DNA from 4 places in the Enterobacter roggenkampii genome. Region 4 is predicted to be linked to each of the others. Evidence: predicted binding sites of a transcription regulator. Region 4 holds the regulator's gene; each other region holds the start of a gene.

Evidence for each region. Region 4 encodes sigma-54, which starts transcription at its own class of promoters, with help from an activator protein. Its sites were predicted from a motif close to GTTGGCACANNTTTCGCTNT; they were not measured.
Region 1: the regulator sigma-54 is predicted to act here: its motif matches at 4,689-4,708, upstream of BFV67_RS05795 (amino acid ABC transporter substrate-binding protein).
Region 2: the regulator sigma-54 is predicted to act here: its motif matches at 3,662-3,681, upstream of glnA (glutamate--ammonia ligase).
Region 3: the regulator sigma-54 is predicted to act here: its motif matches at 5,241-5,260, upstream of norV (anaerobic nitric oxide reductase flavorubredoxin).

Annotation. Positions count from the first base shown of each region.
Region 1 covers NZ_CP017184.1:1,252,116-1,260,036, forward strand. The annotation lists gene BFV67_RS05770 (zinc ribbon-containing protein) at 1-99, shown strand, start outside; gene rihA (pyrimidine-specific ribonucleoside hydrolase RihA) at 154-1,095, opposite strand; gene BFV67_RS05780 (amino acid ABC transporter ATP-binding protein) at 1,216-1,941, opposite strand; gene gltK (glutamate/aspartate ABC transporter permease GltK) at 1,938-2,615, opposite strand; gene gltJ (glutamate/aspartate ABC transporter permease GltJ) at 2,615-3,355, opposite strand; gene BFV67_RS05795 (amino acid ABC transporter substrate-binding protein) at 3,511-4,416, opposite strand; gene lnt (apolipoprotein N-acyltransferase) at 4,817-6,355, opposite strand; gene corC (CNNM family magnesium/cobalt transport protein CorC) at 6,361-7,239, opposite strand; gene ybeY (rRNA maturation RNase YbeY) at 7,329-7,796, opposite strand; gene BFV67_RS05815 (PhoH family protein) at 7,793-7,921, opposite strand, start outside.
Region 2 covers NZ_CP017184.1:4,659,866-4,667,786, forward strand. The annotation lists gene BFV67_RS21890 (MFS transporter) at 1-726, shown strand, start outside; gene ompL (porin OmpL) at 801-1,487, shown strand; gene typA (ribosome-dependent GTPase TypA) at 1,568-3,391, opposite strand; gene glnA (glutamate--ammonia ligase) at 3,768-5,177, shown strand; gene glnL (nitrogen regulation protein NR(II)) at 5,348-6,397, shown strand; gene glnG (nitrogen regulation protein NR(I)) at 6,409-7,821, shown strand.
Region 3 covers NZ_CP017184.1:3,681,746-3,689,666, forward strand. The annotation lists gene srlE (PTS glucitol/sorbitol transporter subunit IIB) at 1-193, shown strand, start outside; gene srlB (PTS glucitol/sorbitol transporter subunit IIA) at 206-568, shown strand; gene srlD (sorbitol-6-phosphate dehydrogenase) at 583-1,362, shown strand; gene gutM (transcriptional regulator GutM) at 1,455-1,814, shown strand; gene srlR (glucitol operon DNA-binding transcriptional repressor SrlR) at 1,878-2,651, shown strand; gene gutQ (arabinose-5-phosphate isomerase GutQ) at 2,644-3,609, shown strand; gene norR (nitric oxide reductase transcriptional regulator NorR) at 3,606-5,120, opposite strand; gene norV (anaerobic nitric oxide reductase flavorubredoxin) at 5,309-6,751, shown strand; gene norW (NADH:flavorubredoxin reductase NorW) at 6,748-7,881, shown strand.
Region 4 covers NZ_CP017184.1:4,180,334-4,188,254, reverse strand. The annotation lists gene arcB (aerobic respiration two-component sensor histidine kinase ArcB) at 1-1,409, shown strand, start outside; gene elbB (isoprenoid biosynthesis glyoxalase ElbB) at 1,642-2,295, shown strand; gene mtgA (monofunctional biosynthetic peptidoglycan transglycosylase) at 2,292-3,017, shown strand; gene npr (PTS phosphocarrier protein NPr) at 3,059-3,331, opposite strand; gene rapZ (RNase adapter RapZ) at 3,328-4,182, opposite strand; gene ptsN (PTS IIA-like nitrogen regulatory protein PtsN) at 4,228-4,719, opposite strand; gene hpf (ribosome hibernation promoting factor) at 4,802-5,089, opposite strand; gene rpoN (RNA polymerase factor sigma-54) at 5,112-6,545, opposite strand; gene lptB (LPS export ABC transporter ATP-binding protein) at 6,593-7,318, opposite strand; gene lptA (lipopolysaccharide ABC transporter substrate-binding protein LptA) at 7,325-7,879, opposite strand; gene lptC (LPS export ABC transporter periplasmic protein LptC) at 7,848-7,921, opposite strand, start outside.

The sequences.
Region 1 (7,921 bases), 1.8 Mb from region 4:
AATTGCCACCATCATATTGCGGTGTATACGCCGGAGGTCCTGTCGCTGTGTCCGAAATGCGGCCACGATCAGTTCCAGCGTCGGCCGTTTGAGCCCTAGGTAAAAGCCCAGGTTTGCGCCCTCTCCCCGTGGGAGAGGGCTGGGGTGAGGGCATCAGGCCGCAGAGTAGTAAGCCAGTCTCTCCGCCAGCAAATCCACAAACGCCTCACGGTCAATATCCACCATCACCGTGGTATTCGGTTTATTCCCCGTCAGCGAGTAGTAGTCCACCACCGTCATCCCCTGGGTGTATTTCCCCTGAGTTTCGACGCCAACCCACCTGTGGACTGTGGTAAACATCTCCGGTTTTAACAGCCAGGCAATGGTGCACGGATCGTGCAGCGGCGCGCCGTGGAATCCCCATTTCTCGGCTTTGTGATACTCCATAAAGAAGTCGAGCAGCTCAGCCACGGTTGTCGCGACCGGATTGCCCACGGAGCGGAAGCGCTCAATGTCGTCTGCCATAATCTGCGCGCGATGCGTCACATCCAGCCCTGCCATCACAACTGGCAGGCCCGACTGGAAGACGATTTCCGCTGCTTCCGGGTCGACAAAAATGTTGAACTCTGCGGAAGGCGTCCAGTTTCCCAGGCCCATAGCCCCGCCCATGATGACGATACGAGCGATTTTGCTGTGCAGTTCAGGATGGCTGCTCAGCAGCAGCGCGACGTTGGTTTGCGGTCCCGTTGCCACCAGGGTGACGGGTTCCGCGCTCTCGCGCAGCACCTTTGCCATCAGCTCCACGGCGGTGCAGCTTTGCGGCGTGAAGCCAGGTTCCGGCAGCGCCGGACCGTCCAGCCCGCTTTCGCCATGCACGTTATCCGCAATAATTAATTCACGCATCAGGGGCTTGAGGGCGCCGCCGGCGACAGGAATATCCGTGCGCTTGAGCAGCGTCAGCATGCGCAAAACGTTACGCAGGGTTTTATCCGGCGTCTGGTTTCCGGCAGAAGAGGTGACGGCTTTGACGTCGAGCTCGGGGGAGGCAAGTGCAAGGACGAGCGCGATCGCGTCATCATGACCCGGGTCGCAATCGAAAATTATAGGTTGTGCCATAGCGTTCTCCATTCATAGCGTTATTTTGTGACAAGGTTAACGCTGCAATGGGGCACGGACGAGAAGAAGTGAGCGAAAGCGTGAGGCAGTGCGCAATCCGCAGATTGCGCACCGAGAAGATTAGTGCAGGATTTTCGCGAGGAAATCTTTCGCACGTTCCGATTTCGGGTTGGCGAAGAACTCCTCTTTCGGGGAATCTTCAACAATTTTCCCTTCGTCCATGAAGATCACGCGGTTGGCCACCTTACGGGCGAAGCCCATTTCGTGGGTCACCACCATCATGGTCATCCCTTCGTGCGCCAGTTCGACCATCACGTCCAGCACTTCGTTGATCATCTCCGGATCGAGCGCCGATGTGGGCTCGTCAAACAGCATGGCAACCGGATCCATGCACAGCGCACGGGCGATCGCCACACGCTGCTGCTGGCCGCCAGAAAGCTGCGCCGGGAACTTATCGGCATGCGCAGAGAGGCCAACGCGTTCCAGGAGCTTCAGGCCTTTCTCGCGCGACGCTTTTTTATCACGCTTGAGCACTTTCACCTGGGCCAGCGTCAGGTTCTCAATAATGGAGAGGTGAGGGAACAGCTCAAAATGCTGGAACACCATGCCAACGTGAGAGCGAAGCTGGGCAAGATTGGTTTTCTTGTCGTTGACTTTGGTACCGTTGACCACGATCTCGCCCTGCTGGACCGGCTCCAGACCATTGACGGTTTTGATCAGCGTCGATTTACCGGAACCGGACGGTCCGCACACCACTACCACGTCGCCTTTTTTCACTTCGGTGGAGCAGTCGGTCAGCACCTGAAAGTGCCCATACCATTTAGAAACATTTTTCAGGGAAATCATTGTACCGTCCTTTTCTTCAGCCAGCTGACCAACAGCGACGCGCTTAAACTAATCACAAAATAGACCGCTCCCGCAAAGAGCACCATCTCAACCTGCGTACCATCACGCTCACCGATGGTGGACGCGGTACGGAAGAAGTCTGCCAGGCTCAGCACGTAGACCAGGGACGTATCCTGGAACAGCACAATTCCCTGGGTCAGCAGGAGCGGAACCATGGCGCGAAACGCCTGCGGCAGAATAATGAGCTGCATGGACTGCCAGTGCGTCATCCCCAGCGCCAGCGCGGCGCTGGATTGCCCGCGGGAGATACTCTGAATGCCTGCACGGATAATCTCCGAGTAGTAAGCGGCCTCAAACATTGAGAACGCCACCATCGCCGAGATCAGACGGATATCGGTTTTCGGCGACAGCCCCAGCACGTTTTGCAGGAAGCCGGGCACGATCAGGTAAAACCACAGCAGCACCATTACCAGCGGGATGGAACGGAACACGTTAACGTAGGCGGTTGCAAACCAGGCGAGCGGCTTAAAGCTCGACAGGCGCATAACGGCCAGCAGGGTGCCCCAGACAATACCGATGATGATGGCAATGACGGTGATTTTTAAGGTAATCATCAATCCATCAAGCAGGTAAGGCATGGATGGAACGATAGAACTCCAGTCAAATTCGTACATTATTTGCCCCCCATGTTGCCCGGCAGGCGAATTTTGCGTTCAACCAGGTTCATCACCAGCATGATGAAAGCGTTAATCAGAACGTAGGCGAGCGTGATCGCGGTGAAGGATTCCCACGCGTGAGCGGAGTAATCCAGCAGCTTGCCCGCCTGCGCGGCCATATCGACCAGACCGATGGTCGATGCGATGGCCGAGTTTTTCACCAGGTTCATCATCTCGGAGGTCATTGGTGGAACGATGACGCGGTAGGCGTTAGGCAGCAGCACGTAGCGGTAGGTTTGTGGCAGGGTTAACCCCATCGCCAGACCCGCATTTTTTTGTCCGCGGGGTAATGACTGAATGGCGGCACGCACCTGCTCGCAAACGCGCGCAGCGGTAAACAGCCCCAGACACATCATGGAGGAGACAAAGAACTGCACATTCGGATCCAGTTCCGACTTGAACCACATGCCAATATTTTCCGGCAGCAGTTCCGGGATAACCAGATACCAGGTAAAGAATTGCACGATCAGCGGAACGTTACGGAACAGTTCCACGTACAGGGTGCCGAGTGTTGAAAGAAAACGGTTAGGGACGGTGCGCAGAATACCGAACAGAGAACCGACAAGAAACGCGATGATCCACGCCGTTATCGATAATGCCACGGTGACCTGAAAGCCGCTCCACAGCCAGCCAAGATAGGTGGTGTTGCCGAACGGGGCTTGTTGCAGGAATATGCCCCAGTTCCAGTCGATTGACATAATAAACTCCAGAAAAAAAAGGGTAGCAGCGCTACCCTCGAAGATTGGTGAGAAGCTCATTTTTCGCGCTGAGTGGGGAACGACCACTCAACGTATAGTCTGTCCATGCTTCCCGACAATCGAGAGGGCAGGAGATCCCGCCCCTGTTGTTCTAATTAGTTAAGAGCCTTGTCATTTGGAGATTTGAACAGCGCTTTCATGTCGTCTGACAGTTCAAAATTCATGTTCAGGTTTTTTGGTGGAATCGGGTTCTTGAACCATTTGTCGAACCATTTTTCCGCTTCGCCTGAGGTCTGCACCTGGGCGATGGTGTCATCGATCAGCTTTTTGAACTGCGGATCGTCTTTACGCAGCATACAGCCGTAGGCTTCTTTCGACTGCGCGGTACCGACGATATCCCAGTTGTCTGGTTTCTTCGCTTTCGCACGCTCGCCTGCCAGTAGGGCGTCGTCCATCATAAACGCGACGGCACGACCGCTTTCCAGGGTACGGAAGGAGTCGCCATGGTCTTTCGCGCTGATGATGCGCATATCCATTTTCTTCTCGTCGTTCAGCTTGTGCAGCAGCACTTCAGACGTGGTCCCGGAGGTGACAACGACCGCTTTCCCTTTCAGGTCAGAGAAGTCTTTGATCTCACCGCCTTTCTTCGTCAGCAGGCGGGTGCCCACAACAAAGATGGTGTCGGAGAAGGCAGCCTGCTTCTGACGCTCGAGGTTGTTGGTGGTGGAGCCACACTCGAAGTCAAAGGTGCCGTTTTGCAGCAGCGGAATACGGTTCTGTGAAGTGATGGGGATCAGCTTCACCTGCAGGTCAGGTTTGTTCAGCTTTTTCTTCACAGCTTCAACGATGGCGTTGGAGTAATCCTGTGAATAGCCCACGACTTTTTGCGTGTTGTCGTAGTAAGAGAACGGGACAGAAGATTCACGGTGGCCGACCACGATAACGCCGTTTTTGGCAATCTTGTCGAGAGTGCTGCCTGCTGCCGGAGCGTCTTCAGCGTGAACCACGCCTGCGGACATCCCCATAACCAGCATTGCTGTGGCCAGTTTACGTAATTGCATACCCAACTCCTTTTTTATCAGCGCCAGCGACGCATTGATACCCATTGTGATGTTGTTATATCTCGCGCAATGCGAGTGCAGTGTTATGCAAGCTTGTTAACATTTAGTCTGGCTTAATGTAAAGATTTTGCTGCGTTATTGTTTATTTTTGCGAAGCACGCCGCACCATTCAGAGGCAAATATCTCCCGTTGCACCGTTTCGGTGCTACCGATGATCTACGCTGGTGCGACAAAGTTGCACAGTAAGCCAAACTGCGTTTACCTGAATAAACAAAGCAATAGGCGTGCCAGAATTGAAGTCTGGAGAGTATTGTCGGGTGGCGCTGACGCTTACCCGACCTACAAAAGCGAAACAGTAGGCCGGGTAAGCGTCAGCGCCACCCGGCAGGAAGAGGAGGGATTATCGACGACGCTGGCGCAGACTCATCAGCACCGCGCCAAAGCCGAACAGCGCGGTCAGGATCCACAGCGGCCAGTTGCCGGTGCGGGCGTACGGCGTCAGCCCGGTGGTAGGCGTGACGCTGGTGGTCAGCACTTCTCGGGTGAACTGCGGGATCATGGCCTGGATTTCACCCTGCGGACCAATCACGGCGGTGATGCCGTTGTTGGTGCTGCGCAGCAGGGGACGTGCCAGCTCCAGGGAGCGCATGCGTGCCATCTGGAAGTGCTGCCACGGGCCGATTGATTTACCAAACCAGGCATCGTTAGAGATGGTCAGCAAATAGTCCGTATTCGGGCGGAAGTTATCGCGCACCTGCTCGCCTAAGATAATTTCGTAGCAGATGGCCGCCGTCAGGGCTGCGCCGTGCGCGTGCAGCTGAGGCTGAACGTACGGTCCGCGGCTGAAGGAGGACATCGGCAGATCGAAGAACGGGGCCAGCGGGCGAAGAATTGACTCCAGCGGCACAAATTCACCAAACGGCACCAGGTGGTTCTTGTTGTACCGGTCAGTGGAGTGGTAACTGTATTCGCTGTCTTTGCCGAGCGTAATGATGGTGTTGTAGGTGTCGTAGCGGTTCTGCTGATTCAGACGCGCATCGACAATCCCGGTGATCAGCGTACTGCCACGCGAGAGCAGCAGGTCGTTCATCATGTTGAGGAACGGCTGCTGGTTGATCTCAAGATCGGGAATAGCAGACTCCGGCCAGATAATCAGCTGCGATTTACCCATCACCTCTTCGGTGACGTTGGCGTAGATCTTCAGCGTATTCAGCAGCTCTTTCTCGTCCCACTTCATCGACTGCGGGATATTCCCCTGCACCATGGAGACCTGCATGGCGCGCGCGGGCTCCGGCGTGAACCACTGGATATAGCGCAGCGGGAAGGGCAGGGCGAACAGCACCAGCGCCACAGCCAGCGGTTTCCAGCATCGTGAAACCAGCGCTAATACCAGCAGGCCGCTAACGACCATCAGCAGGAAGTTAATGGCCTCAACGCCCATGACCGGCGCCAGGCCTTTCAGCGGGCCGTCAATCTGACTGTAGCCGAACTGCAGCCACGGGAAGCCGGTCAGCACCCAGCCGCGCAGGAATTCGGTGATCTGCCAGACCACCGGCGCGGCAATGGCGACGCGCAGCCAGGTGGTTTTGGGCCACAGGCGAGAAAGGATGCCGGCGAACAGACCGGTATAGAGCGAGAGATACGCGGCGAGCAGTACCACCAGGAAGACGTTTACCGGGCCCGGCATACCGCCAAACTGCGCGATGCTGACGTAGACCCAGTTAATCCCTGAGCCAAACAGCCCCAGTCCCCAGAAGTAGCCAATAGCGGCAGCCTGTACCGGACGACGGTTCAGGGTCAAACCCTGAAGCCCCATCAGGGAGAGAACGGCCGCAGGCCAGATATCGTAAGGAGAAAAAGCCAGCGTACCGCTGGCTCCGAGTAACAGCGCCAGCAGCAAACGGACGCGCTGGCGTTCAAGCAATGGGGCAAATGCCATTTACATTAATCTTCCAGTTTTGGCACCGGTGAGTCGTCCGGCGTTCTGACGTGAACCTGTATAATACGTCGGCTGTCGGCCATGGCTACTTTGAACTGGTAACCGTCGATGTCAACGGTCTCTCCGCGCGCCGGGAGGTGGCCAAAGGCCTGCATCACCAGCCCGCCAATGGTATCGACCTCTTCATCGCTGAAGTGGGTCCCGAAGGCGTCGTTGAAGTCCTCAATAGAGGCCAGCGCCCGCACGGTCCAGGTGTGGCGGCTGAGCTGACGGAAGTCGATATCCTCTTCTTCGTCATACTCATCTTCGATTTCGCCCACGATCAGCTCAAGGATATCCTCGATCGTGACCAGACCGGAGACGCCACCAAATTCATCAATAACAATCGCCATGTGGTAACGCTGAGAGCGAAACTCTTTCAGCATCCGATCCACACGTTTACTTTCCGGCACAACCACGGCCTGGCGTAACACTTTTTCCATGCTGAAGGCTTCGGCATCGCTGCGCATAAACGGCAGCAGATCTTTCGCCATCAAAATCCCTTCGATGTGATCTTTGTCTTCGCTGATGACCGGGAAACGCGAGTGGGCGGATTCGATGATGACATCGAGACACTCGTCCAGCGTCTGGTTACGTTTCAGGGTGATCATCTGCGAGCGGGGAATCATGATATCGCGAACGCGCTGGTCGGCGATGTCCATAACCCCTTCGAGCATTTCGCGCGTATCTTCGTCGATAAGGTCGTTTTGCCCGGAATCACGAATCAGCTCCAGCAGTTCATCACGGTTTTTCGGTTCGCCGTGGAAAAGCTGGTTCAGAATGAGGGAGAAAAATCCCTTTTTACTGGTTGTCGTGTCGCTACTGTGTGAATTGTCGTCGCTCATGGCGTTTGTTAAGGGTTCTCTTGTTAGTTCAATGTTTACCGCCACGCGATGTCCTTTCGTGGCGGCAGGGGAGTCAGTCCGGTGACTGACTATTCTTTCTCGGCAATGTACGGATCCTCATAGCCCAGAGCAAGCATTATCTCTGTCTCGAGGGACTCCATCTCTTCCGCTTCGTCGTCTTCAATATGATCGTAGCCGAGCAGATGCAGGCTGCCGTGTACCACCATGTGCGCCCAGTGGGCTTCAAGAGGTTTCTGCTGCTCTTTGGCTTCCTGTTCAACCACCTGGCGGCAGATGATCAGATCGCCCAACAGCGGCATCTCGATGCCCGGCGGGGCTTCGAACGGGAAAGAGAGCACGTTGGTCGGCTTATCTTTCCCGCGATAGGTCAGGTTAAGCTCATGGCTTTCTGCTTCATCCACCAGGCGAATCGTGACTTCTGATTCTTCCTGAAACTGGGGGATAACGGCATCCAGCCATTTCTGAAACTGTGCCTCATCTGGCATGCCGGAATTGTCTTCACAGGCCAGCTGTAAATCGAGGATCACCTGACTCATTTCTGTTCTTGCTCCTGCGCTTCGCGCTTACGTTCTGCGGCCAGTTCGGCCTTACGCTTCTGATCTGCCTCTTCCCAGGCTTCATAAGCGTTAACGATACGCGCGACCACCGGGTGGCGTACCAC
Region 2 (7,921 bases), 480 kb from region 4:
ATTTTCCGCAATCCACCGCTGCTGGTGCTGTGCATCGCCAACCTGTGTACCCTCGCCGCCTTCAACATCAAGCTGGCGATTCAGGTCTATTACACCCAGTACGTGCTGAACGATCTGCATCTGCTGTCGTGGATGGGCTTTTTCAGCATGGGCTGCATTCTGATTGGCGTGTTTCTGGTGCCCGGCGCGGTAAAGCGCTTTGGCAAGAAACCGGTCTATCTGGGCGGGCTGGCGCTGTGGGCGGTGGGCGACGTGCTGAATTTCTTCTGGGGGACCAGTTCCCTGCTGTTCGTGCTGTTTTCCTGCATGGCCTTCTTCGGCACGGCGTTTGTGAACAGCCTGAACTGGGCGCTGGTGCCGGATACCGTTGATTACGGCGAGTGGAAAACCGGCATTCGCGCCGAAGGGTCGGTGTATACCGGCTATACCTTCTCGCGCAAAATCTCCGCCGCGCTCGCCGGTTTCCTGCCTGGCATTATGCTGACCCAGATTGGCTACGTTCCCCATGCCGTGCAGAGCGCGGGCACGCTGCTTGGGTTGCGTCAGCTGATTTTCCTCTGGCCGTGCGGCCTGGCGATTGTTGCTGCCGTGACCATGGGGCTGTTTTATAAACTCAACGAAGCGCGCTTCGCCTTTATTATCGAGGAGATTGGAAAACGGAAGAAACAAACCGCGAATACCCCTGAGATAACCACCAACAATAAAGCGTCAGCAGTCACTTTATAACAATAAATCCGGCCACTATGTCCTTCCTGTTTATCAGGAGGGAGGCCTTTCTGTACCTGATACATGGACAAATTATGAAAAGAATCATCACTGTACTGATCGTGTCGTCTGTGTCCTGCCCGGTATTTGCCGGGGCCTATGTCGAAACGCGTGAAGCCTACAATACGGCCTCAGAGATGCACGAGGTGATCCTGCGTGCGGGTTATAACTTCGATATGGGCGCGGGACTGATGTTCACCAACGCCTATAACGTGGGTAAATGGGATGAACTTAAGCACAGCTATAACGAAATCGAGGGGTGGTATCCGCTCTTTAAGCCAACCGATAAACTCACCTTCCAGCCCGGCGGGTTGATTAACGACAGCAGCGCCGGTTCGGGTGGCGCGGTTTATTTAGATACCAACTACAAATTTACAGACTGGTTTAATCTGACGTTCCGCTATCGCTATAACCATAACAACTACGATACGCCGGACTATAACGGGCAGATGGATAAGAACGACACGCACGAATTTGCCAACTACTGGAATTTCAAAGTAACGGATGCATTTTTCTACACCTTTGAACCGCACTTTTTCCAGCGGGTGAATGACTACCACAGCAAAAATGGCAAAGACCATCACTGGGAAATTACCAATAAATTCAGTTACAGGATCGACAGAAACTGGCTGCCGTACCTCGAACTGCAGTGGCTGGACCGATGGAATGATTACAACCGGGAGCAGTACCGGATCCGTTTAGGGCTACGGTATTCGTTCTAATAAAAAAAGCCGCCGATCGCTCAGCGGCTTTTTCGTTGCCGGGTGGCGCATGCGCATACCCGGCCTACGGCATAACCGAATTACTCTTCTTTCGCACCGCGCATAGCACGTTTACGATCGTTCTCGGTCAGGTGACGTTTACGGATACGGATAGACAGCGGAGTCACTTCTACCAGTTCGTCGTCATCGATGAATTCCAGAGCCTGCTCCAGAGTCATCTTGATCGGTGGAACCAGAACCGTTGCTTCGTCAGTACCGGACGCACGCATGTTGGTCAGTTTCTTACCGGTCAGGCAGTTTACGGTCAGGTCGTTAGAACGGCTGTGAATACCGATGATCTGGCCTTCGTAAACTTCAGCACCGTGACCCAGGAACAGCTTACCGCGATCCTGCAGACCGAACAGCGCAAACGCAACCGCTTTACCCTGACCGTTGGAGATCAGCACGCCGTTGTTACGCTGGCCCACTTCGCCCGGACGCACGTCGTCGTAGTGGCTGAAGGTGGAGTACAGCAGACCGGTACCAGAGGTCATGGTCATGAACTCAGAACGGAAGCCGATCAGGCCACGGCTTGGGATCACGTAGTCGAGACGTACGCGGCCTTTGCCATCTGGATTCATGTTTTTCAGGTCGCCTTTACGCTCGCCCAGCGCCTGCATCACAGAACCCTGGTGCTGCTCTTCAACGTCCAGCGTCACGTTTTCGAACGGCTCTTGTTTACGGCCGTCGATTTCGCGGAAGATAACTTTCGGACGGGAAACCGCCATCTCGAAACCTTCACGACGCATGTTTTCGATCAGAACAGACAGGTGCAGCTCACCACGACCGGATACGCGGAAGGCATCAGCGTCTTCGGTTTCTTCAACGCGCAGCGCAACGTTGTGCACCAGCTCTTTGTTCAGGCGGTCAAGGATCTGACGAGAGGTCACGAACTTACCTTCTTTACCACAGAACGGAGAGGTGTTGACGTTGAAGAACATGGTAACGGTTGGTTCATCAACAGACAGGGCTGGCAGCGCTTCCACGTTCTGCGGGTCGCAGATGGTGTCAGAGATGTTCAGCTCGCCCAGACCGGTGATCGCGATGATGTCGCCCGCTTCAGCCAGATCGCTGTCGATACGCTCCAGACCCAGGTGAGTCAGCACTTTGCCAACTTTACCGTTGCGGGTTTTGCCTTCGCTATCGATGATAGTAACCTGCTGGTTTGGCTTCACTTTACCGCGTTTGATACGACCGATACCGATGACGCCAACGTAGTTGTTGTAGTCCAGCTGGGAGATCTGCATCTGCAGTGGACCATCCAGATCAACATCCGGTGCCGGTACGTGATCGACAATCGCCTGATACAGCGGGGTCATGTCTTCCGCCATATCTTCGTGGTCCAGACCCGCGATACCATTCAGCGCCGAAGCGTAAATGATAGGGAAGTCCAGCTGTTCGTCGGTCGCGTCGAGGTTAACGAACAGGTCGAATACCTGATCAACAACCCAGTCAGGACGTGCGCCAGGACGGTCAACCTTGTTGATAACAACAATTGGTTTCAGGCCATGGGCAAATGCTTTTTTGGTCACGAAGCGCGTTTGCGGCATTGGGCCGTCAAATGCGTCAACCACCAGCAGCACGGAATCCACCATGGACATCACGCGCTCAACTTCACCACCGAAGTCGGCGTGCCCTGGGGTATCAACGATGTTGATACGGTAGTCATTCCATTTAATAGCGGTGTTTTTCGCGAGGATAGTAATCCCACGCTCTTTCTCCAAATCGTTGGAGTCCATCACACGCTCTTGAGTTTCGGCACGTGCATCAAACGTACCGGATTGCTGCAGCAGCTTATCAACCAGGGTAGTTTTACCATGGTCAACGTGCGCGATGATGGCGATGTTACGCAAATTTTCGATCACAACTTTGCCTCAGGCATTAGAAATAGCGCGTTATTGTACACGGATTAATCGCACTACAAAACAGGATCACAAACATCCTCCGCAAACAAGTATCGCAGAGATGCTTTGTGATCGCTTTCACGGAGCGAAAAAGGGCACTTTAACGAAAATTGCACCAATATGGTGCTCGGTGTTCACACTGAAGCACTATACTGGTGCAACATTACCATTGTGGTGCAGCCCTTTTGCACTATGGTGCGCATGATAACGCCTTTTTGGGGTGTTTTAAAAGTTGGCACAGATTTCGCTTTATAAAAATTACATGGCAACAGCCAGTACAAACAGAAACTGAAGACCTCGTTACCACGACGACAATGACCAATCTGGAGAGTTAAGTATGTCCGCTGAACACGTTTTGACGATGCTGAACGAACATGAAGTGAAGTTTGTTGATCTCCGCTTCACCGACACCAAAGGTAAAGAACAGCACGTCACAATCCCTGCTCATCAGGTGAACGCCGAATTCTTTGAAGAAGGCAAAATGTTTGACGGCTCCTCCATTGGTGGCTGGAAAGGCATTAACGAATCCGACATGGTTCTGATGCCAGATGCAACCACTGCGGTCATTGATCCGTTCTTCGAAGAACCTACCCTGATCATCCGTTGCGACATCCTCGAGCCAGGCACGCTGCAGGGCTACGACCGCGACCCACGTTCTATCGCGAAACGCGCTGAAGAGTACCTGCGTTCTACCGGCATCGCGGACACCGTTCTGTTCGGGCCAGAGCCAGAGTTCTTCCTGTTCGATGACATCCGTTTTGGTGCCTCTATCTCTGGCTCCCACGTGGCTATCGACGACATCGAAGGCGCATGGAACTCCTCCACCAAATACGAAGGCGGTAACAAAGGTCACCGTCCAGGCGTGAAAGGCGGTTACTTCCCGGTTCCTCCGGTCGACTCTGCACAGGACATTCGTTCCACCATGTGTCTGGTGATGGAAGAGATGGGCCTGGTTGTTGAAGCTCACCACCACGAAGTGGCGACTGCGGGTCAGAACGAAGTGGCTACCCGCTTCAACACCATGACCAAAAAAGCGGACGAAATTCAGATCTACAAATACGTTGTGCACAACGTTGCGCACCGTTTCGGTAAAACTGCGACCTTCATGCCAAAACCAATGTTTGGCGACAACGGTTCCGGTATGCACTGCCACATGTCTCTGTCCAAGAACGGTACCAACCTGTTCTCTGGTGACAAATATGCCGGTCTGTCCGAGCAGGCGCTGTACTACATTGGCGGCGTAATCAAACACGCTAAAGCGATCAACGCCCTGGCGAACCCAACCACCAACTCCTATAAGCGTCTGGTCCCGGGCTACGAAGCGCCAGTGATGCTGGCCTACTCTGCGCGTAACCGTTCTGCTTCTATCCGTATCCCGGTGGTGGCGTCTCCTAAAGCGCGTCGTATCGAAGTTCGCTTCCCGGATCCAGCGGCTAACCCATACCTGTGCTTCGCAGCACTGCTGATGGCCGGTCTGGACGGTATCAAGAACAAGATCCACCCAGGCGAAGCGATGGACAAAAACCTGTACGACCTGCCGCCAGAAGAAGCGAAAGAGATCCCTCAGGTTGCTGGCTCTCTGGAAGAAGCCCTGCAGGCGCTGGACGCAGACCGTGAGTTCCTGACCGCAGGTGGCGTATTCACTGACGACGCTATCGATGCTTACATCGCCCTGCGTACTGAAGAGAACGACCGCGTGCGTATGACGCCGCATCCGGTTGAGTTCGAACTGTACTACAGCGTTTAATTAAGTTGTTTTACCCGGCGTGACAAGCGCCGGGAGTAGTTGCCGTGGAAACTTTTAGCCCATCTCCGGATGGGCTTTTTTCTCCACCAACAACCTGATCTCACGCGCTTTTGACGCCGAAAACGCTATACTGCACTAAATTAGTGCAAACGACTCCAGGAGACTGCTGAATGGCAACTGGCACGCTGCCCGATGCTGGGCAGATCCTCAATTCTTTGATTAACAGCATTTTGCTGGTGGATGACGAGCTGGCCGTTCATTACGCCAACCCGGCGGCACAGCAGCTGCTCGCCCAAAGCGCACGCAAACTGTTCGGCACCCCGCTTCCGGAACTTCTGAGCTATTTTTCGCTGAATATTGGCCTGATGCAGGAAAGTTTACAGGCGGGCCAGGGTTTCACCGATAACGAAGTGACGCTGGTGATCGACGGGCGCTCGCACATTCTGTCGCTGACCGCGCAACGTCTTCCCGAAGGCTTGATCCTGCTGGAAATGGCGCCGATGGATAATCAGCGTCGCCTGAGCCAGGAGCAGCTTCAGCATGCGCAGCAAATTGCCGCCCGAGACCTGGTGCGCGGCCTGGCGCATGAAATCAAAAACCCGTTGGGTGGGTTACGCGGCGCGGCGCAGCTTCTGACCAAGGCGCTGCCCGACCCTGCGCTGGCGGAGTATACCAACGTCATCATCGAGCAGGCGGACCGCCTGCGGAATCTGGTTGACCGTCTTCTCGGGCCACAGCAGCCGGGAATGCACGTCACAGAAAGCATCCATAAAGTGGCCGAGCGGGTGGTGAAGCTCGTCTCGATGGAGCTGCCAGAGAACGTCACGCTGGTGCGTGATTACGACCCAAGCCTGCCGGAACTGGCCCATGACCCGGATCAGATTGAGCAGGTCCTGTTGAACATTGTGCGCAATGCCCTGCAGGCGCTGGGACCGGAAGGGGGCGAGATTATTTTACGCACCCGTACCGCCTTCCAGCTCACGTTACACGGCGTGCGCTATCGGCTTGCGGCCCGTATCGACGTCGAGGATAACGGCCCCGGTATTCCATCGCATCTTCAGGACACTCTGTTCTACCCGATGGTCAGCGGCCGCGAAGGCGGAACCGGCCTGGGCTTATCCATTGCCCGCAGTTTGATCGACCAACACTCTGGAAAAATTGAATTTACCAGTTGGCCGGGACATACCGAGTTTTCGGTTTTCCTGCCGATTAAAAAATAAAGGTGACGTTTATGCAACGAGGGATAGTCTGGGTAGTCGATGACGATAGCTCCATCCGTTGGGTGCTTGAACGCGCGCTCACAGGGGCAGGATTAAGCTGCACGACGTTTGAGAGCGGCAGCGAAGTGCTCGACGCACTCACCACTAAAACGCCCGATGTTCTGCTGTCGGATATCCGTATGCCGGGCATGGACGGGCTGGCGCTGTTAAAGCAGATCAAACAACGCCACCCTATGCTTCCGGTCATCATAATGACGGCTCATTCCGATCTGGATGCCGCGGTGAGCGCTTACCAGCAAGGGGCATTCGATTATCTGCCCAAACCGTTTGATATCGACGAAGCGGTGGCGCTGGTTGAGCGCGCGATTAGCCATTACCAGGAGCAGCAGCAGCCGCGCCACGCGCCCGATTTTGGGCCAACCACCGACATCATCGGCGAAGCGCCGGCGATGCAGGACGTGTTTCGCATTATTGGCCGTCTGTCCCGCTCGTCCATCAGCGTCTTGATCAACGGCGAATCGGGGACCGGTAAAGAGCTTGTGGCCCATGCCCTGCATCGCCACAGCCCGCGGGCAAAAGCGCCGTTTATCGCCCTGAATATGGCGGCGATCCCGAAGGACTTGATTGAATCCGAACTGTTCGGGCACGAAAAAGGGGCGTTTACCGGCGCAAATACCATTCGCCAGGGGCGCTTCGAACAGGCTGACGGCGGCACGCTGTTCCTGGATGAGATCGGCGATATGCCGCTGGACGTTCAGACCCGTCTGCTGCGCGTGCTGGCCGACGGGCAGTTTTATCGCGTGGGCGGTTATGCGCCGGTGAAGGTGGACGTGCGTATTATCGCCGCGACCCACCAGAACCTGGAGCAGCGCGTGCAGGAAGGCAAATTCCGGGAGGATTTATTCCATCGTCTGAACGTCATTCGCGTTCATCTGCCGCCGCTGCGTGAACGCCGGGAAGATATTCCCCGCCTGGCGCGTCATTTCCTGCAGGTGGCCGCCCGCGAGCTGGGCGTAGAAGCCAAGCAGCTTCACCCGGAAACCGATGCTGCCCTCACCCGCCTCGCGTGGCCGGGCAACGTGCGTCAGCTGGAAAATACCTGCCGCTGGTTAACCGTGATGGCTGCCGGTCAGGAAGTGCTGATTCAGGATTTACCGGCCGAGCTGTTTGAGGCGACCGCGCCGGAAAGCAGTAGCGGACACGCGCTGCCGGACAGCTGGGCGACGCTGCTGGCGCAGTGGGCCGACCGCGCGCTGCGTTCCGGTCATCAAAACCTGCTGTCTGAGGCTCAGCCTGAGATGGAGCGTACGCTGTTGACCACCGCGCTTCGTCATACCCAGGGTCATAAGCAGGAAGCCGCTCGCCTGTTAGGATGGGGACGCAATACCCTGACGCGCAAGCTGAAAGAGCTGGGAATGGAGTAATATCCGCGCTTGTGTAAAGGTTATTAATTGAGCGCAAATTGCCGTTATTTTGCGCTTTACTGTTCCGATGAGTTTTGTATGATCGTGCCCGGAAATTGGG
Region 3 (7,921 bases), 500 kb from region 4:
CCTCGCCCTGCCCGCCCTGTTTGCCATTAACGCCCAGGCAGCGTGCGACTTTATCCCCGTGGGGCTGTCGCTGGCGGAAGCACGCCAGGACACCGTGCGCGTGGGCGTGCCGTCCGTGCTGGTCAGCCGCTTCCTGACGGGCGCGCCGACGGTGCTGATTGCCTGGTTTGTCTCCGGCTTTATTTATCAATAAGAGGTTCCTGCCATGACCGTGATTTACCAGACCACCATTACCCGCATCGGCCAGAGCGCGGCGGATGCGCTGAGCGACCAGATGCTGATCACCTTTCGCGAAGGGGCGCCTGCGGATATCGAAGAGTTTTGCTTCATCCACTGCCACGGCGAGCTGAACGGTGAGCTAAAGGCCGGGAGCCAGCTGGAGCTGGGCGAGGCGCGCTATGCCGTGACCGCCGTCGGCGACGTCGCTGAACAAAACCTGCGCGAGCTGGGCCACATCACCCTGCGTTTCGACGGCCAGCCGCAGGCGGAATATCCCGGCACGGTTCACGTAGCGGGCCCGGTTCCGCAGGCCGTTACCCCAGGCTGCACGTTAAAATTTGTTGCGTAATTAAGGAGATAGACATGAGTCAGGTTGCCGTTGTCATTGGTGGGGGACAAACCTTAGGCGAGTTCCTCTGCCGTGGGCTTGCCGCTGAGGGTTACCGCGTGGCGGTAGTGGATATTCAGAGTGAAAAGGCCGCCCGCGTGGCGGACACCATCAACACCGAGTTTGGCGAAGGAATGGCGTACGGGTTTGGCGCCGACGCCACCAGCGAGCAGAGCGTGATGGCGCTCGCCCGCGGCGTGGACGACATTTTTGGGCGTACCGACCTGCTGGTTTACAGCGCCGGTATTGCGAAAGCGGCCTTTATCAGCGACTTCGAGCTGGGGGATTTTGACCGCTCGCTGCAGGTCAATCTGGTGGGCTATTTCCTCTGCGCCCGCGAGTTTTCCCGTCTGATGATCCGCGACGGCATTCAGGGGCGCATCATTCAGATCAACTCAAAATCGGGGAAAGTGGGCAGCAAGCACAACTCCGGCTACAGCGCGGCGAAGTTTGGCGGCGTGGGACTGACGCAGTCTCTGGCGCTGGATCTGGCCGAATACGGCATTACCGTCCACTCGCTGATGCTGGGCAATCTGCTGAAATCGCCGATGTTCCAGTCCCTGCTGCCGCAGTACGCCACCAAGCTCGGCATTAAAACGGAAGAAGTGGAGCAGTACTACATCGATAAAGTGCCGCTCAAGCGCGGGTGCGATTACCAGGACGTGCTGAACATGCTGCTGTTTTACGCCAGCCCGAAAGCCTCGTACTGCACCGGACAGTCGATTAACGTCACCGGTGGGCAGGTGATGTTCTGAGTTCATTCCCCGGTGGCGCTGCGCTTACCGGGGCTACAATCCCCGTAGGCCGGGTAAGGCGCAGCCGCCACCCGGCAATTAAAGGAGCCGATATGGTCACCGCACTCATTACCGTCGCCGCCCTCGCCTGGATCTGCCAGATGGCGTTTGGCGGCTGGCAAATCCATCGGTTTAACCGCGCGTTTGACGCCCTGTGCCAGAAAGGCCGCGTGGGCGTCGGGCGTTCCGGTGGACGTTTCAAGCCGCGGGTCGTCGTGGCTGTTGCGCTGGATGAAAACAATAAGGTCTGCGATTCCCTCATCATGCGTGGCATGACCGTCTTTGCCCGTCCGGTGAAAATCCAGGCAATCAACGGCATTTCGCTGCAGGAATTGCAGCCCGATGTGATCTTTCCCCATGATCCACTTTGTCAGAATGCACTATCATTAGCGCTTAATCTGAAACATGGATAATTTCGTTGTGAAAGATATAGACTTGCGAAATTATCATTTCGCAACCTAAGGAACGAAGCGCCTATGAAACCTCGTCAGCGGCAGGCGGCCATTCTTGAGCATCTGCAAAAGCAGGGAAAATGCTCGGTAGAGGATCTGGCCCACTACTTTGACACCACCGGCACGACGATACGCAAGGACCTCGTATTGCTCGAAAACTCTGGCGCCGTCATTCGAACCTACGGCGGCGTGGTGCTCAATAAAGACGAAGCGGACCCGCCTATCGACCACAAAACGCTGATCAATACCCACCAGAAAGCGCTGATTGCCGAAGCCGCCGTAAAATTTATCCACGATGGCGACTCGATCATTCTGGATGCAGGCAGTACCGTCCTGCAGATGATCCCCCTGCTCAGCCGCTTTAACAACATCACGGTGATGACCAACAGCCTGCACATCGTCAACGCCCTGTCGGAGAACGACTGCGAGCAGACCATCCTGATGCCCGGCGGCACCTTCCGTAAAAAATCCGCGTCGTTCCACGGGCAGCTGGCGGAGAACGCCTTCGACCACTTCAGCTTTGATAAACTGTTCATGGGCACCGACGGCATCGACCTGAACGCGGGCGTCACCACCTTCAACGAGGTGTTCAGCGTCAGTAAAGCGATGTGCAACGCCGCGCGGGAAGTGATTCTGATGGCGGACTCGTCGAAGTTTGGCCGTAAAAGCCCCAACATTGTCTGTAGCCTGGAGAGCGTCGACAAGCTGATTACCGACGCGGGTATCGACCCGGCGTTCAAAAAAGCGCTGGAAGAGAAAGGCATCGACGTGATCGTAACCGGAGAGAGAGATGAGTGATTTTCTGTTAGAAACGGGCCGCCAGACGCTAATGCTGGAGCTGCAGGAAGCCAGCCGCCTGCCGGAACGTCTGGGCGAGGATTTTGTCCGCGCGGCCAACACCATTATCCACTGCGAAGGCAAAGTGATCGTGGCGGGCATCGGTAAATCCGGCCATATCGGCAAAAAGATTGCCGCGACGCTGGCCAGCACCGGCACCCCGGCCTTCTTCGTGCACCCTGCCGAAGCGCTGCACGGCGATCTGGGAATGATTGAGAGCCGCGATGTGATGCTGTTTATCTCCTACTCCGGTTCGGCGAAAGAGCTGGATCTCATTATTCCGCGCCTGCAGGAAAAATCGGTCGCCCTGCTGGCGATGACCGGGAAATCCCGCTCGCCCCTGGCGCTGGCCGCCAAGGCAACGCTGGATATTTCCGTTGAGCGTGAAGCCTGTCCGATGCACCTCGCCCCCACCTCCAGCACCGTGAATACCCTGATGATGGGCGACGCGCTGGCGATGGCGGTAATGCAGGCGCGCGGGTTTAACGAAGAAGATTTCGCCCGCTCGCATCCGGCGGGGGCGCTCGGGGCGCGCCTGCTCAACAAGGTCCACCACCTGATGCGCACTGACGATGCGATTCCACAGGTCAAACTCAATACCAGCGTCATGGACGCGATGCTGGAGCTGAGCCGTACCGGTCTGGGGCTGGTGGCGGTGTGCGATGACGACGGATACGTCAAAGGCGTGTTCACCGACGGCGACCTGCGCCGCTGGCTGGTGGGCGGCGGTAAGCTGGAAACAGACGTGTCGGACGCCATGACCCAGGGCGGGCTGACGCTGAACGCCGAGAGCCGCGCCATTGAAGCCAAAGAGGTGCTGATGAAGCGCAAAATCACCGCCGCACCGGTGGTGGATGACACCGGCAGGCTGTGCGGTGCCATCAACCTGCAGGATTTCTATCAGGCCGGGATTATCTAACCCTTCAGCCCGAGACGCTTCGCCAGCCGGTGCAGGTTGGCGACGTCCATCTCCAGCGCCCGGGCGCACGCCGCCCAGTTGCGGTTATTCTGCTCCAGCGCGCGGGTAATCATCTGACGCTGAAACGCCTCTGTCGCGTCACGCAGGTTTTCGCTCGTTATCTCCGGAGCTGCATGGGCAATCGTCGGTGCGGTTTCATCATGCTGCGCAAAATGCCGGGCATGTATAACCACTTCATCACCCGAACGCGTCGCTCGCGCCAGCACCACCGCGCGGTGAATCGCGTGTTCCAGCTCGCGCACGTTGCCCGGCCAGCCGTAGCTCAGCAGATGCGCCCTCGCCCCCGGGCTTAACACCACGCGGGAAAGCCCCATCCTGAGACGGCACTGTTCGCAGAAATAGCCCGCCAGCAGCACCACGTCGTCCCCGCGCTCGCGCAGCGGCGGCACGGTAAGCGGAAACACGCTCAGGCGGTGGAACAGGTCGGCGCGGAACTGCCCGGCAAGCACCGCTTCACGCAGGTCGCGGTTCGTCGCCGCCAGCACGCGAACGTCCACTCTGTGACTGCGGTCGTCCCCCACGCGCTGGATATCGCCGTACTGCAATACGCGCAGGAGTTTGGCCTGGAGCGACAGAGAGAGCTCGCCAATTTCATCCAGAAACAGCGTGCCGTTATCGGCCATTTCGAACTTGCCGCTGCGGTTGCTGATGGCGCCGGTAAACGCCCCTTTGACGTGGCCAAACAATTCGCTTTCCGCCACGCTTTCCGGCAGCGCGGCGCAGTTGAGGTACACCAGCGGATTGACCGCGCGCGGCGACGCTTCGTGAATCGACTTCGCCACCAGCTCCTTGCCGGTGCCGGTCTCCCCGAAGATCAGCACGTTCAAATCGGACGCGGCAACAATCTCAATCTCTTTTTTGAGCTGCGCCATGCCCGGCGAGAGGCCAATCATCTCCGTGTGCGTCACCTGCTCAAACGCCGCCGGGCTGCCGGGAGAAATATTCTGACTCTCCAGCTGTTCAATCAGCAGCGCATTGTTCAGCGCCCCGGCGGCCAGGGCGGCAATCAGGCGAAGCTCCTCATCGCTGAAGGTATCGAACTGGTCCGGCGACAGGCCGTCGAGGGTCAGCGCCCCAATCAGATTCTGCCCGGCAAACAGCGGCAGGCCGATACAGGCGTGCACCTTCAGGCTCTCCTGGCCTGGAATCAGCCCGTCGTACGGGTCGGGCAAGTCGCTGTCCGCCGGGAAACGCACCACGTCACCCGCGCGGGCGATAGTTTCCAGACGCGGATGGCCTTCAAGGGTAAAGCGCCGCCCGAGCACGTCCTTCGCCAGGCCGTCGATGGCCAGCGGAATAAACTGCCGTCCTTCGTAGCGCAGCAGCGCCGAGGCGTCGCACGCCAGCACGTGGCGCAGCGTGGAGATCAGCCGCTGGAAGCGGTCCTGATGACCAATACCGGTTTGCAGTTCAATGGCGATTTTCGCCAGCACGTCTACGGAAAAGCTCATCTCTGCCTCGCTGTCATTTTGACAGTGCATGTTGTCACAGTGACACTGTTTTTAATAGTCATAATGACTACCCCTTTCGAATCATCAAAGCATTAAGTTATAAAAATCAATATCTTAAAAGTTGGCACGCGGCTTGATATAAGCAAACCATCCTATTTGAAAAACGCGATATTACGCTGAGGTTTGCTATGTCTATTCTGGTTAAAAATAACATTCATTGGGTGGGTCAACGTGACTGGGAAGTGCGCGATTTCCACGGGACGGAATATAAAACGCTGCGCGGCAGCAGCTACAACAGCTATCTCATTCGTGAAGGTAAAAATGTGCTGATCGATACCGTCGATCACAAGTTCAGCCGCGAGTTCGTGCAGAACCTGCGCGGCGAAATCGATCTGAACGACATCGACTACATCATCATCAACCACGCGGAGGAGGATCACGCCGGGGCCCTGACCGAGCTGATGTCGTATATTCCGGACACTCCGATCTACTGCACCACCAACGCCATCGACTCGATCAACGGCCACCACCACCATCCGGAGTGGAACTTCCACACCGTGAAAACGGGCGACGCGCTGGATATCGGCAACGGCAAGCAGCTGATCTTCGTGGAAACGCCGATGCTGCACTGGCCGGACAGCATGATGACCTACATGACCGGCGACGCGGTGCTGTTCAGCAACGACGCCTTTGGCCAGCACTACTGCGATGAACGTCTGTTCAACGACGAGGTGGATCAGACCGAGCTGTTCGAACAGTGCCAGCGCTACTACGCCAACATCCTCACCCCGTTCAGCCGCCTGGTGACGCCTAAAATCACCGAGATCCTCGGCTTTAACCTGCCGGTGGAGATGATTGCCACCTCCCACGGCGTGGTGTGGCGTGAAAACCCCACCCAGATCGTGGAGCTGTACCTGAAGTGGGCGGCGGATTATCAGGAAGATCGCATCACGATCTTCTACGACACCATGTCCAACAACACCCGCATGATGGCGGACGCCATTGCCCAAGGCATCAACGAAGTGGACCCGAACGTGGCGGTGAAAATCTTCAACGTGGCGCGCAGCGATAAAAACGAGATCCTCACCAACGTTTTCCGCTCAAAAGGGGTGCTGGTGGGTACGTCCACCATGAACAACGTGATGATGCCGAAGATTGCCGGCCTGGTCGAAGAGATGACCGGCCTGCGCTTTCGCAACAAGCGCGCCAGCGCCTTTGGCTCCCACGGCTGGAGCGGCGGCGCGGTCGACCGCCTTTCCACCCGTTTACAGGATGCAGGGTTTGAGATGTCGATGAGCCTGAAGGCTAAATGGCGGCCGGATATCGACGCCCTGGAAATCTGCCGCCAGTACGGCCGCGACATTGCCCGTCAGTGGGCGCTCGCACCGCTGCCGGAAACCGCCCCCGCCACGGCGGTTGCGCCGGAAGCCGTAGCTGAAGCCGCCGCTGCCGACCTCGGTCCTTGCATGCAGTGCAGCGTGTGCCAGTGGATTTACGACCCGGAACGGGGCGAGCCGCTGCAGGATGTCGCCCCGGGCACGCCGTGGAGTGAGGTGCCGGACACCTTCCTCTGCCCGGAATGTTCCCTCGGGAAAGACGTCTTTGATGAACTGGCAACGGAGGCAAAATGAGCCACGGTATCGTCATTATCGGCTCGGGCTTTGCCGCCCGCCAGCTGGTGAAAAATATCCGCAAGCAGGACGCTAACGTGCCGCTGACGCTGATCGCCGCCGACAGCATGGACGAGTACAACAAGCCTGATTTAAGCCACGTCATTAGCCAGAACCAGCGCGCAGACGATCTCACCCGCCAGACGGCGGGGGCGTTCGCAGAACAGTTTAACCTGCGTCTGTTTCCGTACACCTGGGTCACCGATATCGACGCCAACGCCCGTCTGGTGAAAGCGAAAGATAAAACCTGGCAGTACGACAAGCTGGTGCTGACCACGGGTGCCTCCGCGTTTGTGCCGCCGGTTGAGGGCCGCGAGCTGATGGTCACGCTCAACAGCCAGCAGGCGTATCAGGCCAGCGAAACGGAGCTTCGCGACGCCACGCGGGTGATGATTGTCGGCGGCGGGCTGATCGGCACCGAGCTGGCGATGGACTTCTGCCGGGCGGGAAAATCCGTCACCCTGATCGACCACGCGGCGAGCATTCTGTCAGCGCTGATGCCCGCGGAAGTAAGCAGTCGCTTACAGCATCGTCTGACCGACATGGGCGTGCATCTGCTGCTGAAATCGCAGCTGCAGAGCCTGAGCAAAACCGGCAGCGGCATACGTGTGACGCTCGACCGCAGCCGCAGCGTGGAGGTGGATGTGGTGATTGCGGCGACGGGGTTGCGCCCGGAAACGGCGCTGGCGCACCGCGCAGGCGCCGAAATCAACCGCGGCGTGAAGGTTAACAGCTACCTGCAAACCACCCAGCCGGACATGTATGCCCTGGGCGACTGCGCGGAAATTAACGGCCAGGTGCTGCCGTTCCTGCAACCGATTCAGTTAAGCGCCATGTGCCTGGCGAAAAACCTGCTCGGCGGCAACGCCCCGGTGAAATTACCCGCCATGCTGGTCAAAGTGAAAACGCCGGAATTGCCGCTGCATCTCGCAGGTGAAACGCAGCGTCAGGATCTGGACTGGCAGATTGCCCTTTCGCCGCAGGGCATGGTGGCGCGCGGCACCGATACCGACGGTCAGATGCGCGCCTTTGTCGTCAGTGAGGACAGGATGAAGGAGGCCTTCGCCCTGCTGAAATCGCTCCCTGCTTAACCCTCCTGTTGCCGGGTGGCGCTCCGCTTACCCGGCCTAC
Region 4 (7,921 bases):
TGGATACCGACCTGACCGCAGAGCAGGAAAAATACCTCAAGACTATCCATGTTTCAGCGGTCACGCTGGGTAATATCTTCAACGATATTATTGATATGGATAAGATGGAGCGCCGTAAAGTTCAGCTTGATAACCAGCCTGTGGATTTCACCAGCTTCCTTGCCGATCTGGAAAACCTGTCTGGCCTGCAGGCGCAGCAGAAGGGATTGAGCTTTGTCATGGAGCCAACCCTGCCGCTGCCGCATAAAGTGGTGACGGACGGCACGCGACTGCGCCAGATCCTGTGGAACCTGATCAGCAACGCGGTGAAATTTACCCAGAAAGGAAAGGTTGCGGTGCGTATCCGCTATGACGAAGGTGACATGCTGCACTTCGAGGTGGAAGACTCCGGGATGGGTATTCCGCTGGAGGAGCAGGACAAAATCTTCGCCATGTACTATCAGGTGAAGGACAGCAACGGTGGGAAACCGGCCACCGGTACGGGCATTGGCCTGGCGGTCTCTAAACGTCTGGCGAAGAGTATGGGCGGCGATATCACCGTTGCCAGCCAGCCGGGCAAAGGGTCAACCTTCACGCTGACGGTCCATGCCCCTGCGGTGGCGGAAGAGGTAGAGGATACCTTTGAAAATGACGATATGCCGCTGCCTGCCCTGCACGTCCTGCTGGTGGAAGATATTGAGCTGAACGTAATTGTGGCGCGCTCTGTGCTGGAAAAACTGGGCAACAGCGTGGATGTCGCGATGACCGGTAAAGCCGCGCTGGAGATGTTTAAACCCGGCGAATACGATCTTGTTCTGCTGGATATTCAATTACCGGATATGACCGGGCTGGATATCTCGCGCGAGTTGACGCGTCAGTACGCGGCCGACGAACTGCCGCCGCTGGTTGCCCTGACGGCGAACGTGCTGAAAGATAAAAAAGAGTATCTCGATGCCGGTATGGACGATGTACTCAGCAAGCCGCTGGCGGTGCCTGCTCTGACCGCTATGATCAAAAAGTTCTGGGATACCCATGATGAAGAGGAGAGCACCATGACGTCTGTTGATAGCGCAAAAGCCCAAACGATACTCGATACCGCGATGCTGGAGCAGTACATCGATCTGGTGGGGCCGAAACTGATTACCGACGGTCTGGCGGTGTTCGAAAAAATGATGCCGGGCTATCTGAGCGTGCTGGAATCCAACCTGACGGCTCGTGACCAGAAGGGTATCGTGGAAGAAGGACATAAAATCAAAGGTGCCGCCGGCTCGGTTGGCTTACGCCATCTGCAGCAGTTGGGGCAACAGATTCAGTCGCCTGATTTACCTGCATGGGAAGATAACGTGGGTGATTGGGTTGAAGAGATGAAACAGGAATGGCAAAACGATGTGGCGGTGCTAAAAGCCTGGGTTGACGCCAGAAAAAAATGACCCCGGATTAACCGGGGTGCGCGAATACTGCGCCAACACCAGGGAAATCGTGGCTGCGCCTGTTTTTAAACGTTATTTTTGAAAGGGCGCTGCCTGAAAAATTTAGGCCGCACGCAGATAAGATAGCAAATCTTAAATGGTTTGTTACATGAATCAGTGAAATGTGTGAAGCATAGCGTTTTAATCAAAATTATTAATGTGCTTCAGCAAGTTGCAGAAAAGGATTGTCATGATGAAAAAGATTGGTGTCGTGCTAAGCGGATGCGGTGTTTACGATGGCTCTGAGATACATGAAGCCGTCATCACGCTGCTGGCCCTGGCTAAGCAGGGAGCCGAGGTGATTTGTTTTGCACCGGACAAAAATCAGGCGGATGTGATTAACCATCTGACCGGTGAGCCGATGGCGGAAACCCGTAACGTGCTGATTGAAGCCGCGCGCATTGCGCGAGGTGTCATCCATCCTCTTATTCAGGCAGACCCTGCAGAGCTTGATGCGCTCATTGTGCCAGGTGGGTTTGGCGCAGCCAAAAATCTCAGTACCTTTGCCGCGCAGGGCGCGGAGTGTCAGATCGATCCTCATCTCAAAGCGCTGTCGCAGGCCATGCATGCGGCAGGAAAACCGCTGGGCTTTATCTGTATAGCACCTGCGATGTTGCCTAAAATTTTTGATTTCCCGCTGCGCCTGACTATCGGGACGGATATTGATACCGCAGAGATTGTCGAAGAAATGGGGGGCGAACACGTTCCGTGCCCGGTGGATGACATTGTGGTTGATGAAGATAACAAGATTGTCACCACGCCTGCGTATATGCTGGCGAAGAATATCGCGGAAGCCGCCGTGGGCATTGAAAAACTGGTCGCCCGCGTGCTGGTGCTGACGGAATGAGGCGTCCGTTTTCCGCAGGCGCATGGGTGAAACGCCTTCTTCTACGCATTGTTCTCGTCATGGCGGTGTTCTGGGGAGGCGGGCTGGCCGTGTTCAGCATTATGCCGGTCCCGTTCTCTGCCGTGATGGTTGAGCGTCAGCTCGGCGCGTGGCTCAGCGGCGATTTCGGCTATGTTGCCCATTCTGACTGGGTAAGCATGGACGAGATCTCTCCGTTTATGGGGCTGGCGGTCATCGCAGCGGAGGATCAGAAATTCCCGGAGCACTGGGGGTTCGACGTTGCGGCCATTGAGAAGGCGCTGGCGCATAACGAACGCCATGAAAACCGCGTGCGCGGCGCGTCAACCTTGTCGCAGCAGACGGCCAAAAATCTGTTTCTGTGGGACGGCCGCAGCTGGGTGCGAAAGGGGCTGGAAGCGGGGCTCACCCTGGGCATGGAAACGGTCTGGAGCAAAAAGCGCATTCTGACCGTGTATCTCAACGTTGCCGAGTTTGGCGACGGGGTATTTGGTGTCGAAGCTGCATCACAACGCTATTTTAATAAACCCGCCAGCAAGCTGAGCATGTCTGAGGCGGCGCTGCTCGCGGCTGTTCTGCCTAATCCCATCCGTTTTAAAGCCAGTGCCCCCTCAGGGTACGTGCGAAGCCGTCAGGCGTGGATTATGCGCCAGATGCGTCAGTTGGGAGGAGAAGGGTTTATGGAGAGCAACAAACTTATGTAGGGCGGGTAAGCGCAGCGCCACCCGCCTGAAGGGCAGAGACCTTAATCTTCGTCGAACCCTGCGTTAAACAGCGCAATCACCGCCGCCAGCGCTTCCTCTTCCTGGGGGCCGGTGGCTTCGACTTCAATCTGACGCCCTTTGGCGGAATCCAGCATCAGCAGCGCAATGACGCTGTTCGCCTCCGCTTCGGTACCTTCGTCATTCCGCAGCAGAACTTCTGCATCGAAACCCTGCATCAGCTCAAACAGCTTCATCGCCGGGCGCGCATGCATGCCCAGCTTATTGGTGATCTCAACGGTCTGTTTTACGGTCATGTTTTACGTTTTTCCAGCGTGCGATGACGGGACTGAACGTTCTTCCCGCGCGAGCGGAAATAGTCGGCCAGCTGTTCGGCGATATAAACCGAACGATGTTTACCGCCGGTACAGCCAATCGCTACCGTCAGGTAGCTACGATTGTTTGTCTCCAGCATAGGTAACCATAGCTCAAGGTAGCTTCGCGTCTGGTAGATAAAATTGTGAACTTCTGTGTGCCTGTCGAGGAAGGCCGCGACGGGTTTATCCAGACCGGTCATAGGACGCAGTTTCGGATCCCAGTGTGGGTTCGGCAGGAAGCGCACGTCGAAAACATAATCCGCATCAATCGGGATACCGTGCTTGAAGCCAAAGGATTCGAACACCATCGTCAGTTCGCGCTCGCGTTTACCCAACAACCGGGTACGCAGCATTTCCGCCAGCTCGTGAACGGACATCTCAGAGGTGTCGACAATCAGGTCGGCGCGAGAACGCAGCGGCTCCAGCAGATCGCTCTCTTCATCGATTGCGCTCTCCAGGGAGAGGTTCTTACTGGAAAGCGGGTGCAAACGACGGGTGTCGCTGTAGCGACGGATCAGGGTATTACGGTCTGCATCGAGGAACAGCAGCTGAGGCGAGAACGTGTCAGGCAGGTTACTCATTGCCTGCTCGAAGATCTCTGGCGATTCCGGCATGTTACGAACGTCGATACTGACGGCGGCCGAGGTCTGTCTCTCCGCAAGCGTACGGGCCAGGTCGGGCAGCAACACGACCGGAAGGTTATCGACGCAGTAAAAACCCATGTCTTCCAGCGCGCGCAGAGCCACGGATTTCCCCGACCCTGAACGACCGCTGACAATCATCAGCACCATGTTCCGTTTCTCCTCAGGACAACAGATGTGAAGGCCATCTCCTGGTTATGCATCATCCTGATTGCCTTCTGCTTCGGTGATAATTTGATAAAGCTCTTCATCACTTTGAGCCGAGCGCAGTCGACGGCAAATGGTTTTATCAGCCAGACGTTTCGCGACCAGCGACAGCGTATGCAGATGGGTTTTCGTCTGGTCAGCAGGCACCAGCAGCGCGAAGAGGAGATCGACGGGCTGGTTATCAATGGCATCAAAGGCGATCGGTGTTTCAAGCTGCACAAACACACCGACGGCACGCAGGGTGTCCTCTTCCAGCTTGCCGTGCGGGATTGCGATGCCGTTGCCGATACCGGTACTGCCCATCTTTTCACGGGTCAGAATCGCTTCGAACACCACCTGCGGCGGCAGGCCCAGCTGTTTTGCGGCCAGTTCACTGATGATTTCCAGCGCACGTTTTTTGCTCTGGCAGTGAACCGCACTGCGGGTACATTCCTGGTTAAGGACATTGCTCAGTTGAAGAGCGGAATCGTTGTTCATCATAATTTCACCTAAGCGCTAACTGTACAAATGGCCTGTTGTGTTTCACAACAGGCCGTCCTGCACCCGTTAACTGCCCGGACAATTAGTGTTGTTTCAGTTTATCTTTATGTTTATTGAGCTGTCGCGCAAGCTTATCAATCAAGCCGTCGATAGCAGCGTACATGTCTTGCCCTTCCGCACTGGCATGCAGTTCCCCCCCGTTAACATGCAGGGTGGCATCCGAGATATGAGTCACTTTCTCCACTTTCAACACAATGTAGACCTGATTGATCCTTTCGAAATACTGCTCGAGTTTTGCAAACTTCGCGTTCACAAAGTCGCGTAAAGCCTCAGTAATTTCGACGTTTTGTCCAGTGATGTTGAGCTGCATAGTGTCTTCCTTATCGGTTGTGTCAGACCAGCTGTTTACGCTGGTTGGACGGCGGAATGGATAAAGACTCTCGATACTTCGCAACAGTACGACGTGCCACCATAATACCCTGATCGGACAGCATGGTGGTTAACTTACTGTCGCTTAGTGGCTTCGCGGGATTCTCCGCGGCGATCAACTTCTTCACCAGAGCACGAATGGCCGTTGACGACGCTTCGCCGCCGCCCTCGGTATTCACATGGCTGGAGAAGAAATACTTAAGCTCAAAAATACCGCGTGGACTGTGCAGATACTTCTGCGTGGTGACACGGGAAATGGTTGATTCATGCATCTCGACGGCCTGAGCGATATCCGCCAGCACCATCGGTTTCATATACTCTTCACCCTGCTCAAAGAACGCCTGCTGCTGTTCGACAATACAGCGGCTGACGCGTAGCAGCGTATCATTTCGGCTCTCCAGACTTTTGATCAGCCATCGCGCTTCCTGCAAATTGCTACGAATATATTGGTTGTCGGCGTCGTTACGCACGCTGGTGCACATGGAGGCATACTGCTGGTTGATTTGCAGGCGAGGGATGCTGTCTGAATTCAGTTCAACGACCCAGCGGCCGTTGTGTTTTCTGACCAGTACATCCGGGATCACGTACTCGGGCTCGCTGGTCTGGATCGACTGACCGGGGCGCGGATCGAGCGACTGGATCAGATTCACCGCTTCTTTCAGCACCTCTTCTTTCAGGCGCGTGACGCGCATCAGGGTGCGGAAATCGTGGTTCGCCAGCAGATCCAGATGATCGCTGATGATCGCGCGCGCCTCCTCGAGCCATGGCGTCTCTTTGCTGAACTGAGAAAGCTGAATCAGCAGGCAGTCGCGCAGATCTTTTGCGGCTACGCCTACCGGATCGAAACGCTGGATGCGCTTCAGAACGGCTTCGACTTCCTCAAGCTCAATCTCGTCGTCGCCCATGCTTTCCAGTATATCGTCGAGGGTGACGGTCAAATAGCCGGTGTCGTCAACGGCATCGACAATCGACGTGGCAATCGCGCGGTCGGTATCGGAGAAGGGGGTGAGTTCCACCTGCCACATCAGGTAATCCTGCAGCGACTGGGTGGTTTCGCCCTGATAGACCGGTAGCTCATCGTCCTGGTAGTCTGCACGCGTACCGGAAGGGGTTCCGGCGGTGTAGATTTCATCCCAGCTGGCATCAAGCGGAAGCTCGTCGGGCATCTCTTTTTGTTCGAGTGCATCCGCGGTATCGAGCGCTTCAGTATCCTGCGATTGCTGGGTATCTACCTCGTCATGAAGATCGGTTTGTTCCAGCAGGGGGTTACTGTCCAGCGCCTGCTGAAGCTCCTGCTGAAGTTCTAACGTGGACAGTTGCAACAGGCGAATTGCCTGCTGTAGCTGCGGCGTCATCGCCAGTTGTTGGCTGAGCCTTAATTGCAAACCTTGCTTCATGTTCAGAGCATTTTTCTCCGGTTCGGCGTTACGTTACCTCTACCCTATCAGAGTCTGAAGTCTTCCCCAAGATAGACGCGCTTAACATGATCGTCTTCGAGGATCTGCTGCGGCGTACCGTGGGCGATCAGATTGCCCTGGCTGACAATATAGGCGCGTTCACATACGGCCAGCGTTTCACGCACGTTGTGGTCGGTGATCAGTACGCCAAGCCCGCTGTCGCGCAGGTGCTCAATGATACGTTTAATGTCGATAACGGAGATGGGGTCAACGCCCGCAAACGGTTCATCCAGAAGGATAAATTTCGGGTTTGCGGCCAGCGCACGCGCAATCTCAACGCGACGGCGTTCGCCCCCGGAGAGTGCCTGACCGAGGCTGTCGCGCAGATGCTCAATGTGGAACTCTTCCATCAGCTCGTTGGCACGATCCTGACGCTGTTCGTTGGTCAGGTCGTTACGAATTTGCAGGACCGCCATCAGGTTGTCGTAAACGCTGAGACGACGGAAAATGGAGGCTTCCTGCGGCAGATAGCCGATCCCGCGACGCGCGCGCGCGTGCAGCGGCAGAAGACTGATGTCTTCATCGTCAATGATAATGTTGCCGGCATCGCGCGGCACAATACCCACGACCATGTAGAAGGTGGTCGTTTTACCCGCACCGTTCGGGCCAAGCAGCCCCACGATTTCGCCGGAGTTGACGGTCAGACTGACATCTTCTACGACACGGCGGCCCTTATAGGCCTTCGCGAGGTTTTTTGCAGTTAATGTTGCCATAACGAATTAGTTACTCTTCTTCTGTGCCGGGGCCTGGCCCTTGCCTTTGTCCTGCAGCTGCGACGGAACCAGTACGGTGGTCACGCGTTTGCCTTTCTCGCTGGAGGCCTGCATTTTTTGCTCTTTAACCAGATAGGTAATCTGGTCGCCGGTAATGTTGCTGTCCAGCTGTTCCAGATACGCATTCCCGGTCAGGATGACCAGATCCTTCGCCAGCTCATAGTGCATGTGCGTAGCGCGGCCTTTCACCGGCTTGCCGTTGTCCTGCATCTGGTAGAAGGTCGCCGGATTACCATAGCCATCGATAATCTCTTTGCCCTGCTCGCCACCCGGACGGGTCACGACCACTTTGTCGGCGTTGATTTTGATGGTGCCCTGGGTCATGACGACGTTACCCGTGAAGGTGACGACGTTACCCTGCATATCGAGAGACTGGGTGTCGGACTCAATATGGATCGGCTGGTCGGTATCGCCCGTTACAGCAAGCGCGGGGAGACTGGCCGCCAGCATCGCGCTGGCGATAATTACTTTAAGGCTGAGTTTGTTTGTTTTGAATTTCATAGGAGGTTCTAACCTTTTCAATCAGCTCGGCGTTCTTGCTGC